3 regions of the Bacillus sp. FSL K6-0138 genome follow, and region 1 is predicted to be linked to each of the others. Evidence: riboswitches for the same ligand, from Rfam matches in the RefSeq annotation. Region 1 holds a riboswitch; each other region holds the start of a gene.
What was found. Region 1 has a riboswitch for thiamine pyrophosphate ahead of tenA (thiaminase II). Riboswitches for the same ligand answer to the same signal wherever they lie in the genome.

Region 1 (4,240 bases):
AACATCGTTTTCTTCAAGTTTCACTTCTTGATAATTCTCTTTTCCGATAATCTCTCTGTTTCTTTCAACGATGACAACTCGGTTTTCCAGCTGATAGGATGCAAGCAGGTCATAGATCGTTCCTCCGTCATTCTTCCAGTCTATCTTTCGTCCGTTCAGCTGAATCATCATTTGTGAACAGCCTCCTTCCGGTCAACCTTAAACGCTTCCTCCCAGGCGGGCTCGACCGGCCGGCTAAGAATCATATCTGTGATCATCTCCCCCGTCGCCGGCGCGAGAAGAATGCCGTTTCTGAAATGGCCGGCCGCAAACAAGATGCTGTCGTTTTCAGGATGTCTGCCGATATACGGATTGCCGTCCTCTGTTTCCGGTCTTAATCCGGCCCAGCATCTGTCGATTTTCAACCCGCCGATTCTCGGAAGCATCGTTTTCGCCTTTTTCATGACCGCTTCGATGCCGTCCGTATCAGGCTGCTCATTCCAGTCTCCGGCTTTCATCGTCGCGCCGATGACAAGCTTTCCGCTGTGGCGCGGAACAATATAGCAATGATCGTGATACAGCGTTCTCGTTAAAGGAATGCTGTCATTCCACACGGACAGACACTCCCCTTTCACCGGATAAAATCGCTTGTTTAAACCGAGCTGTTGAAAGAAAACGCCGCTCCAGACACCGCTCGCGATCACGGCATGATCCGCTTCTGCGGCGCCTGAAGCCGTCTGAATCCGGACGCCGCCTCCTGCCGCCGCTTCTATTGAGAAAACAGGCGCATACTCAAAGATGTCTGCGCCGAACAGTTTTGCTCCTTTGGCAAAAGCTCTGCAAACAGAGATCGGTTCGACATGAACGTCATCCCGGATAAAATTCGCACCGAGTATCCCCTTTGCTGCATGCGGCTCTTTTTCATACACCTCTTGAGGCGTCAGCCATTCGGCAGAATCGAGCGCGGCCATTTCCATAAGGCGCGCCCGGTCGCTTTCGGTAAATGCGAGTTTTAAAATACCGCCGTCATGCCGCCTGATATCAATGCCGCTTACGCTTTTTAGTTCAGCGGTCAGCCGCTTATATGCAGTCTGGCTTGCCCTCGCAAATTCGAAAAATGTTCCCGGTTTATCGCATTCGGCATGAGCGCCGAGCATACCGGCGGCCGCACGGCTCGCTTTTTTCCCGACCTCGCCGCTTTCAAAAACCGCCGTTTGTTTTCCCGCTTTTGCAAGATGATAGGCAATCGAGACACCGATGATGCCTCCGCCGATCACGATCGTTTCATAGCGCTTTTTCATACAGATCTCCTTTCACCAGGCGCAGAAGCCGTTCGCAAGCTTCGGCAGACCTGTCTTCAGAAAAAATCCCCGACATCACCGCGATGCCGTCAGGCGCGGACAGCTTTACCTCAGGCAGCCGCTTTTCGGTAATCCCTCCGATGGCAATAACGGGAATATCGACAGCCTGTTTCACATTCCACAGGCTTTCCGTCCCCCTTCCTGTCAGCCCTTTTTTGCTGTCGGTTTCAAAAATGTGGCCGAACAGCACGTAATCCGCTCCTTCTTTTGCAGCCTGAACCGCTTCTTCAGCAGAGTGGACAGACTTTCCGATTTTCAAATGCGGAAAACGGTGTCTTACACATTTGACGGAAAAGCCGTGGGAAGGCAGCTGAACGCGATGTATATTGTGGAACAAGGCGACATCCACCCTGTCGTTGATGATGAGCTTCCGCTTGTCAACGCCAGCTGCCAGCAGGCGTTCGATTAATTCGGAAATCTCGCATACCGTTTTTGACCTCTCCCTGATATGGATAAAATCCGCTGTATCCTTGATGGATACGATTTTGGCGGCCAGCTCGTCAACGGAGTGCCGGTCATCGGTGATCGCGTGAAGCTTCAAGCTGTTCACCCCGCTCCTCGGACCAGCTTTCTTTCTTGTGCGCCATATTCCAAAATTGATATTCGTAGAAGCTGGAAATGACGAAGTTTTCTTTCATTTTCGCTCTGACTTCAGCGGTACTTTTTTCGGCCAGCCCGTCAAAACGGTCGACCTGTTCGGTCACGAGTTCTTTAAACCAGTCTCCTCCATATGTCGCAATCCATTCCTGATAAATGCCGTTCTCAGGCTTGCACGCTTTCAACGTTTCCCCGACCTCGTAGTAAAGCCAGTAACAAGGGAGCAAAGCGGCAAGAATTTCTGCAAAATTGCCGCTCATAACAGAGCGGTACATGTGGGACGTATAGGCATACGCGGTCGGTGACGGCTTGAACGCTCTTTTTTCTTCCTCGGTAATACCGAGCAGCTCGGAAAACTTCCTATGCAGAGCCAGCTCTGCTTCATACGTTCCCTTTGCATGATCCGCCATCCAGCTCGTCGTGTATAAATCTGCCGCATATGCCGCGGCAAAGGACTGAACCTTGGCAAAATGGCTCAAATAGTAGGAGTCTTGCAGCACATAATATGTAAAGCAGTCGATCGGCAAAGACCCGTCACCGATTCCTTTGATAAACGGGTGTACAAAACTGCCCTCCCACCATTCTGCAGCGCTCTTCCGGCACTCTTCCGAAAACTTCATCTAAGTAGCCCTCCTTTAATGTTAGAAAATGAAAAAAACCACTTTCCCCGCAGGAAAAGTGGTTTGGAATTTGCATAATACCATACATAGTCAAATACCTTGCCACTTCCCTACGCAGGTCTGAACCTGTTCAGGTTATGAGGGTCTAAAAGTCACACTTTTATCTCAGCCCTTATGAAGGACTCCCCTAGTGGAAAACATTTCATTCATTCAGTTATATTTTTATCTTAACACGAAATTAAAAATGGTCAAGCATCAGTCTTCCAGCGTTTTTTTCAACTCGGCGATATATTCGCGCGAGCCGGTGGCGATCAGCCTGTCGCCCAGTTGCAGCCTTGTATCGCCGTGAGGCACAAGGCTGTCGACACCTCTGAAAATCCTCACAAAGATCACGTCCCCCATAAACGGAAATTCCCTTAACAGCACGCCGTCATAGCGCTCGTTGCTCATGTTGATTTCGTATAATGATGCATCCTGATTCGTCAAAAGCTTCATGACGCCCGGAGCCTCGATCAGCGCGCGAAGCAGCGTTTTCGTCGACAGCAGGACGGAAATCGTATCGATGCCGTTTTCTTTCAATTTGGCTTCCGCTTGCGGCGAATCTGCGCTTGCGATAATCCTATCGACTTGTTTATCTTTTGCAAATAGGGCAATTCCGGTATTCCGCTCTTCATTCCCGGTCGCTACGACAAGAATATCTGTCTCAAAAACGCCGAATGATTCGAGTGTCCCGAATTCATAATCTGGCAGCACTTCCACGTCAAAAACCGGCTCTGACAGGTTTTCTTCTTTCTTTTCCTGATGGACATGCAGAACTCTGACGTGATATTCCTCAGAAGACAGCTCAAGAGTAACCGGCAGTGTCATTTGATTGGCGCCGATAAAGGTGATCGTTTTTTGCTCCGTTTCAATCTGTGCTTTCGGCATTAGCTTTTTGAAACCCGTCGGCGTAATAATGCACGTGATGACAGCGACAAGAATGAGCACACCGGACATTTTCGCGTCGATGACACCGATCCGTTCGCCGATGGTTGTGGCGGCAATGACGAGCGACAATGTCGACGTCAATAAAAGCCCTGAAGCCAGCACCGTTTTCACACCATACCACTTTTTCAACATCAGCGCAGGAACGATCTTGCTGATTAAAAGCGCCACAAACAGCAGCGGGATCATCATTAAAATTTTCGGGTCTTCAAGCAAGGACCATATGTCAAGCTTGACTCCCGTCATCACAAAAAAGATCGGAATCAAAAATCCATAGCCGAAAGAATCAAGCTGCTGGACCAGTTCTTTATTCGGAGAAAGCAGTGACACGAGAACCCCGGCTAAAAATGCGCCGAGTATGTTTTCCGCGCCGAGCGATTCCGAAAGCGCGACAAGCACGATGATCAGGGTAAAAATCGCCCTTGTGCCGATTTGAATCGTTCCTTTTGACATCACTTCAATATAAGAGCGGTTTTTAAACACCCTTCCGAAGAGATAAAGGACGACGCCTGCGGCAAACAAGATGATCAACAGCCACATATTGCTGCTTTCGTCTCCATAAATCGAGGCGAAGACAGCGAGCAAAATCATCGTCACAAGGTCGGCGATCACCGCCACAAGCAAAATAATCTGTCCGATGTTCGTCTTCATCAGGCGCTCTTCTTTCAGCGTCGGAACGACCACACCGAGTGAAATCGT
Region 2 (4,240 bases), 2.1 Mb from region 1:
TTAGTTTTCAAAGATCATTTTTACTTCGGTTAGAAGCAACTTTATCAATATAACATTCTAGCAAGGTGAATGTCAACAACTTTTTAAAAAAATATGAATCAGCTGTTTTATAAAGCCGTCTTTTTAAGGACGAATATTAATATATCATCTATTTTCATTTAACACAATAGTTTTTAAAAAAATAATAAAGTCATCAGCGTGAACACAATAACATCGGGTCATACGCTTTACAATTCATGCTGCCGGCTGAATCCCGCTCGCTGCCGTTGGCAAATGGTCCTTTTCTAATGTACCGCCGTTTTATATGACAGGCGCTCCGCTTTGCCGAGATCATTTCTTCTTTATTATATCCGGCCGCGTTTCTTATTATTATCGTCACGCATTTAAAAAGATCACCATCGTAAAGATTCAAGACAGTGATCCAGCCTTTCATTTAGTATTTTAACCGTTCTTTAATTTTGCGGTCGATTGTCTGACGATCAATTCCGGCTTGTATACCTTAGAGTGTTCCAGCTGATCCATATTCCTTCCTTCCACTTTCGCGATCATCCATTTTGCCGCTTCGATTCCCATCTGCATCTTCGGATGGGTTACCGACGTCAGCTTAACCTCCGACGCCTGGCTTAAATGCGAATCATCATAGCCGACAATCGATATGTCCTCAGGTATTTTCAGCCCGAATTCCCTGATCACGTCAAGCACTAAAAGAGCGATCTGATCATTATAGCAGAAAATGGCGGTCGGTGGCTCTTGTGAAGACAGACGCTTTCTCACTTCAGTGATCGTCTTTTCCTCTTTGTTCTCCGTCTCATAGGTAACAACCATTTCCGGATAAAATGACAGACCGTTTTCCCTGAAGGCGCGGATAAATCCTTTCATCCTGTTGACGCCTTGCATATCGTCCTGTTTAAAAAGGCCAAAGACCCTTTCATGGCCGAGCTTGATCAAATGGTCAGTCGCTATAAACCCGCCGTATTCATCATCCAAAATAAAGTGGGGCGGGTTCAGCTCCTGGTAAAACTGATTGATCATCAGGTACGGGATGTGGTGCTGCTCAAGCGTCAAGTAATAGTTTAAATTCGGATTAATGCTTCCTGTTTTCGTCGGCTCAACGATCAATCCGTCAATGTCTTTATCAAGCATGTTTACAAGGCACTGCTTTTCTTTTTCAATGTCATTATTCGTGCTCGCTACGATAAGCGTGTACCCTTCATTCGACAGCGTCGATTCGATCCCTCTTATAATGTGGGGAAAAATATAATCGGACAAATAGGTCGTGATCACGCCGATCATTTTATGTCTTTCCCTGCCTTTTTCCGAAGGCCTGAGGCGTTGTGAACAGTATGTTCCCGACCCCTGCTCCCTATACAGGAGACCTTCGTGAACCAAGTCGCCGATCGCCTGGCGGATCGTATGTCTGCTGACATCGAAAATTTTCATCAATTCATTTTCCGAATGAATTTTTTCCCCGGGCTTAACTTTCCCCTCATATATCCACGATTTAATTTGGTTTTTGACCATGCTGTATTTTGTATGTTCACTCATCAGATCAACCCCATCTTGTACGTACGAATAATTTCTATTATAAAGGAAAATCTTCAATTATTGCTACTTATTGGAGAAATCAAGCAAAAAAATTTGAAAAATACGGCTTGTCGTTCGTTTCTTTTTTTAGTATAGTAGAAAATAACTAAATAATCTTGATGACCACAAGGGGAGCCTCAGGCTGAGAGTGAACAAACCGTTCTGACCCTTTGAACCTGTTAGTTAACGCTGGCGTAGGGATGTGGCAAAGTAAAACTTATTGCATCCAAAGCAGTGCGTGGAAACTATCCTATTCCTTCCTCGCATTGCTTTTTTATTGGGAAAGAAGTCCAGTACCCCTTTGTTCATCAAAAGTGAGGGTTACAATGAATCAATCAAAACAACTTGTCCGGCTTATTGAAATCGCCGTCATGACAGGCATCGCAATCGTATTGGATATAGCTTCAGGAATGTTTTTGAAAATGCCGCAAGGCGGCTCCATCGCCATCATGATGATCCCGCTCTTTTTAATTTCTTTTCGATGGGGGCTGAAAGCCGGACTGATTACCGGTTTTTTAGCAGGATTGCTGCAGTTTGTCACCGGGGGGCTTTATGCGGTGCACCCCGTACAGTTTCTCCTTGATTATTTTATCGCACCAACAGCTGCAGGAATCGGCGGTTTATTTGCCGGTCCGATCCGAAAAGCTGCCGCGGCGAAAGCAAAGGGAAAGCTGGTATCATATGTTACGGTTGCCGTCTTTTTCGGAAGCGGACTGAAATTTCTCGCCCACGTCATTAGCGGCGCCGTCTTTTTTGGAAATTACGCACCCAAAGGGACGCCGGTCTGGATTTATACATTAACGTATAATGCAACATATATGCTCCCGTCGTTCATCATTTGCGCAATCGTGCTGTGCCTGTTGCTGCTGACGGCTCCGAGGCTTTTGGAACGGAGCATTGATAAGAGATGAAAAAAAGCGGACACCTTATAGGTTCCGCTTTTTTTGCGTTTTTATTAATTCTGCAACCAATACGTACCGCTCCGGGGCAGAGCCTATAAAGTCGAACGGGTAGCAGGTCGAAACGGTTAATGTCGCCCTGGGTTTTGGAACGATAACGGTCCTGTCATCAGCATCGACGATCCTCACCTTTTTCACTTTATATGTAAAAGTTCCATATTCAGCTTCAACAATTAACCGGTCTCCTTTGCCGACTTCACCAAGCCTTCTGAAAACCGTGTCGCGGTGGCCGGACAGGACCGAGTTGTCATCTTCGCCCGGCAGCACGGAACCTGCAAAATGCCCCACTCCCTTTTGAAGCTCGTCTTCGTCTGTTCCGTGGTAAATCGGAAGCCGCGCCTTCATTTTCGGGATCACAAGGTCGCCGATTTTTTCACCGGTTTCAAACGTTCGCACTGTCTCGGCTTTTTGTTTTTTTCCGGTTTGAACAGACGGCTTTTCAGCCGGCTTCTTCTCAGCCGGCTGCTGAGCGGAAAGTGTGCGTCCTTGAAAAAGCTTAAACGCATTGGTAGCTGCAACATACAGCCCGGCCGTTATCATGGCGATCGCCAAAAGCCAAATCACCCTTTTTTTACGGGATGCTCTAATGTCAATTCACCTCTTTGTCTACGCCGCTTTGCGAAGCCTTCTGATCAAGAAAAATCCGCTGAGGATTAGCACGAAACCGAGGATCGACCATTCCGCATAATGCCCGGCCGTTTTTGGAAGTTTTGCCCCCCTTACCGTCTTTTTCACATGCTGCTTCTTTGTATCATGTTGAACGGCTGTTTGGGTTTGCTTCACTTTTGCTCCTGTTTCATGAAATAAATCTGATCCAATCATGTCAGGCGTCAGCAAAACGTCCAAAATGAAATTTCCTTCAAGATCGTAAACTTGTACAAGCAAGCTTGCCCCTTTCAGTTCATCTGCGCTGACAGGCGTCGTCAGTGATACTTCCTTTTTCTTGCCGTCTTTGACTAAATAATATTTCGTTTTCACCTCAAGGGTTTGCTGAAGATCGTGTAAAATAGACAGCATTTGAGCGATATCTTTCGCTTTCAGCTCCGTTACCGTCTCAAAATCGGCAACCGCTTCAAGTCGCTCCCCAATCGCCATCAACTCATCTTCAAGATTCGGATTTTTTTCACGGACGCTCCTAAGATGCTTTATTAGCCTTTCCCATTCCTGATCGTCTACGCCAAGCTCCTGAAACGGATTTTCGATTGCCGCGTCGCCTTCGTCAGTTGTCACGTTCCAAAGCGCATCATCCAGCTCATACTCAAACATGAAGGCATCGAGGATGCTTTGCCCTTCTTCCATATAACCATTATCAACGAGAAGTTTGACCGCTTCTTTTTCATTTAAGCCGTAATCTTTTAAATATGAAGCAAGCCGTTTTTCATCGAGCCTTTCTCCAAGAAAATCTCTTAATTCCTCCGCCGATTCAAATCCTTTCAAACTTTCATCATATGTATCTTGCAAATAGGCTTCCAATTCTTTTTCTGTCATCCCTATTTCTCCAAGATACTCGTTCAGCTCGGACTGTTTCGGTGCGGCGAAAGCTTCTGCGGACGGCACCAGAAACAGCGCGCATATCAAAAACGCCATCATCCTTTTCTTCATAAAATTGACCCCCTATTTATATGTTACCTTTTGATTATAATAGAAATTTTTTAAAATACATGCATTAAATTTAAAATCGTTTTCTCTATTTAAAA
Region 3 (4,240 bases), 1.2 Mb from region 1:
CCGGATCAAGCTGCGCCGTCGGCTCGTCAAAAAACAGCACTTCCGGTTCCAAAGCCAAAAGACACGCCAGCGCGAGCCGCTGTTTCATGCCCCCTGACAAAGTCTCAATCGGCGTTTTCTTATCAACATTCAGCCCGACCTGATCCATGAGAGAAGAGATCATCCGCTCCATATCTTCGGGGGGAACACGGCGATTTTCCAGACTAAAGGCGATTTCTTCATCAACCCGAAGCATGCAGAATTGCGAATCCGGGTCCTGAAACATGACACCGGCGCTTTTTCTGCGGTCTACCTCGCCTTTGACTTCGGCTTCAATATGTTCGGGTATAATTCCGGAAAGCACCGAAATCAATGTCGATTTTCCGCTTCCGCTCGGCCCGAGTATCAGCACCTTCTCTCCTTTTTGAATCGATAGACTCAAGCTGTCCAATACCGTTTCCGAACGGTTGTAAAAGCGAACGGATAGATTATTGCATCCTAGATACGAATTCATTTGATTCATCCTTTTTCCGCTGTTCCTTCATGATCTCATATTGGTCGAGCACACCTGTTTTCGCGAGCGCCCCGACCACCGCTTTGGCGAGCCAGCCGCCGAGAATGATTCCGCTGATGACCTGAATGATAAATGTCAGAACCAGCGTTTCTGTCGTATAGTAGCCAAAGCCGTTTGCGATCAGGCTGTAGGTCATGCTGCCGACGGCCGCAAGCGCTCCGGACAGCATAAGGGTAAACAAGTTATAGCGCTGATAACGAAACATCGCAAAAGCGATTTCCGCTCCAGCCCCCTGGAAAACGCCGATGAGCAGTGAAGATAACCCAAAATGGCTTCCCGTCAGCAGTTCAACCGCCGCAGCTGCCGTCTCGGCAATCAGCGCCGCCCCCGGTTTGCGGATGATATAGGCAACGATCGGACTCGCAATCACCCATATGCCGAACATAAAGTTTGCACCGACTGGACCGACGATAGCCGAAACCGGAATCCACAAGGTGGACCACCCTAAATAAATTACACCGCAGGCGACTGACAATATCACGGTCATGACGACTTCTTTCATCCTCCAATTCATCGTCCCGCCGCCTCCATATTCACAGGCCAATCTTCAAGGGTATAGGCCATCTCCCAAAACTGATATTCAAGCTGGCAGCTTAACAAAAAGAGCTCTTTCATTTTCTCTTTTTCTTCCTCGCGTGCATCCTTTGCCCATTCATCCAAACGAGCGCAAAATGCCGTTGTAATCGAATCGGTTCGGTCTCCGTAAAATTGAATCCAGTCATAAAACGGATGCGACGGATCCGGCTGCACCTCATTCAGCAATCTTTTGCCGATCTCCCAATATGTCCACGGACACGGCAGCATAACGGCCAATATGTCTCCGATCGTGCCTTCGTGCGCGGCCGTCAGCATATGGCTGATATAATGATGAGCCGACGGTGCGAGAGGATAGCCGTGCAGGTCTTCATATTGTACGCCTGCAACCCGGCAAAGATTGTTGTGGGGATGCACCTCGCTGTCCAGCACAAAGGAAATCTGCCGGTTGAACATGGTCATGTCTTCCCGTTTTTTGCATTTTGAAATAGCGATTCCGTAGATTTGTACAAAGGAATTCAAATACGCGACATCCTGTTTGACATAATGGATGAGCTGTTCCTTTTTTAGGTCGCCCGACGCCAGCCCCTTTACAAAAGGATGCTGAAAAATGGCTTCAAAGATGGGATTTGCCTCGCGGCGAAGTTGCGCTGAAAAACTCATGAAGAAAGCCTCCTTACATTCATTTATAAAGGAAGGCACAAGGGGAAAACGGCTTCTTTATGCAAAAAAGCCGCCCCAAAATGGAGCGGCTTAAGATGATGAACTCATAAAGACACCGGCTCCACTTCCCTACGCTAGTGCGAACTAGATCAGGTTCGAAGGGTCCAAGATCACCTCTTGTCTCAGCCAGCTTTATGGCTCCCCCAGTGGACTTCCTATTTCATTAACTTTTACTCTACACATCTATAAACTACATGTCAATGCTTTAATTCAAGTATTGAATCGCCGGGATTTTTTCGACTCCGCTTGCATAGTAGTAGTTTAATACACTGAAGAAATCGATAGACTTACCCGTTTTTAAATCGACGATGAGAATATGATCGCCGTATTCAAAATCGTTGTCATCGATCCTTCTCGGCGTCACCTTTCCAAGCGTATCGACAAACGAACCTTCATAGCCGACGCCGGATTGAAAGGCGGACTGGTGGTGCATAAACAATGTCCCTTTATCGAGATAGACCATGATGGCTTCTTCAGAGCTGGCATAGCTTGCTTTGTATGATACAGGTGCGGAAACCGATTTGACCTTTGCATCTGCAATCTCGTGAGTCCGCTGGGTGTAGCCGCCGCCATACGGAAAATAAAAGACTCTCTTCCAGTCAAGGTGGCTGTTTCCGCCGTTTTTGTTATATACAAAGGTGCCGTTGGCATAAACTGAACCGTCTTCATATTCCGCGACAAATTGCTGCAGGGAAGATGAGACAGATACTGCCGATGTAAAATGGGCCGGGTTCCTGGCGTTCATTTGAATCGTATAGGAATCTCCGACATCTCCCGCCGAAAAAACCCTGAGCGCATAGTCGCCTTTTGGAAGCTCATTGAGTGCGATCAAATTGCCGGCTGACGCGGAGATATTCGTCGGAATGGCTTGTCCTTTTTCCCAGTCAACCACGTAAAGCTGCACGGTGTAGTCGGCATTGTTTGATAGGATTCTCGCGATGAATGTTCTGTCTGAAGGCGTGCTGAAAAACCACAGATCGTCCTTGTTGGTTTCCGTCAGTGAGGCCTGGTGCTGAAAGGATTGTTCTGAAGAAGAATAGTTTGATTTGACGGAAGCTTTGGGTTTTGTTACGTTCAAAGACTGCCCGTCTTCATTGAGTCTGTAGGAATCTTTTATATTGGCCCGATCGATCGCAATGTTTTCCCGTTTGACTTCAAGCTTTTGCTGGTAGTCTGCAATCTCTTTTTCCTTCTTCGGCGGTTCTGCTCCTTCGGCCATCGCCGGGACCGACGAGATCATGAGCAAAACGGCGAGCATGAATGAAAATCGTTTAACCCTCTTTCCCAACTCACTTCACTCCTTTTCTTCATCACTACTTCATCATAATGTATATTTACAGCATTTGGTATAGATTGATATTTTTTAAGAAATAAACAAATTTTCTGAAACTTATACTGGGCGCAATCCGTCTTATATATTGAAAGGCAAATTTCAATTGGAGGGGATAGATATGATGATGTTTATCTTGATTTTGACAATGACCGTGTATTTGTTCTACTCATTCAGCAAAGACAACCGGCCGGCCAAAAGAAGTAACAAAGCTCATCAGAATGTGATTGTGCTTCGGGAACATCCTTTGATTGCCCCTTCCAATGATGCCAATTGCTAAAATATTTTTATACAAACGAGCAAGCCGCCTGTCAAGCAAGGCGGCTTTTTCACAGCGATTTACGGCTGAAACTGCTCCGCTTCCGTCGAGCCTTTTAGCGCCGTCGTCGAAGAAGTCCCTCCTGTAACGACTTGTGCGACTTCATCAAAATAGCTCGTTCCGACTTCACGCTGGTGCCTTGTCGCCGTATAGCCGTGGGCTTCGCTGGCGAACTCGGCCTGCTGCAGCTCAGAGTAAGCGGCCATCCCGCGTGTTTTATATTGACGGGCCAGTTCAAACATGCCGTGATTTAAAGCGTGGAACCCAGCGAGTGTGACGAATTGAAATTTATACCCCATTTCACTGAGATCTTTTTGAAAATCACCAATCGTTTGATCATCGAGTTTGGCTTTCCAGTTAAAAGAAGGCGAGCAATTGTACGCAAGCAGTTTTCCCGGGAATTGTTCATGAATCGCCTCTGCAAACCGGCGCGCCTCATCAAGATTAGGTTCTGATGTTTCACACCAGACCAAGTCGGCGTAAGGCGCATATGCAAGCCCTCTGGCAATCGCCTGATCAAGGCCCGCTTTCGTTTTGAAAAATCCTTCTGATGTGCGTTCTCCCGTCAAAAACGGGGCATCATACTGGTCGATGTCGCTTGTGATGAGATCGGCCGCATTCGCATCCGTCCGGGCGATGAGAACCGTCGGGACGCCCATGACATCTGCGGCGAGGCGGGCCGCGATCAAATTACGAACCGCCGTCTGCGTCGGCAGCAGCACTTTTCCGCCCAAATGTCCGCATTTTTTCTCTGATGAAAGCTGGTCTTCAAAATGAACGC

Region 2: it holds a riboswitch for thiamine pyrophosphate, as region 1 does, so the genes downstream of both, thiT (energy-coupled thiamine transporter ThiT) here and tenA (thiaminase II) in region 1, are expected to answer to the same signal.
Region 3: it holds a riboswitch for thiamine pyrophosphate, as region 1 does, so the genes downstream of both, tenA (thiaminase II) here and tenA (thiaminase II) in region 1, are expected to answer to the same signal.

The regions. Positions count from the first base shown of each region.
Region 1 covers NZ_CP150286.1:3,251,295-3,255,534, forward strand. The annotation lists gene thiS (sulfur carrier protein ThiS) at 1-171, opposite strand, end outside; gene thiO (glycine oxidase ThiO) at 168-1,280, opposite strand; gene tenI (thiazole tautomerase TenI) at 1,264-1,881, opposite strand; gene tenA (thiaminase II) at 1,856-2,557, opposite strand; TPP riboswitch at 2,648-2,756, opposite strand; gene MHB78_RS17300 (monovalent cation:proton antiporter family protein) at 2,813-4,240, opposite strand, start outside.
Region 2 covers NZ_CP150286.1:1,155,487-1,159,726, reverse strand. The annotation lists gene MHB78_RS06350 (GntR family transcriptional regulator) at 442-1,545, opposite strand; TPP riboswitch at 1,703-1,802, shown strand; gene thiT (energy-coupled thiamine transporter ThiT) at 1,911-2,495, shown strand; gene MHB78_RS06340 (class D sortase) at 2,511-3,083, opposite strand; gene MHB78_RS06335 (processed acidic surface protein) at 3,150-4,145, opposite strand.
Region 3 covers NZ_CP150286.1:4,484,039-4,488,278, forward strand. The annotation lists gene MHB78_RS23430 (ABC transporter ATP-binding protein) at 1-493, opposite strand, end outside; gene MHB78_RS23435 (ECF transporter S component) at 468-1,067, opposite strand; gene tenA (thiaminase II) at 1,064-1,750, opposite strand; TPP riboswitch at 1,860-1,965, opposite strand; gene MHB78_RS23445 (hypothetical protein) at 2,016-3,098, opposite strand; gene MHB78_RS23450 (hypothetical protein) at 3,262-3,420, shown strand; gene aceA (isocitrate lyase) at 3,480-4,240, opposite strand, start outside.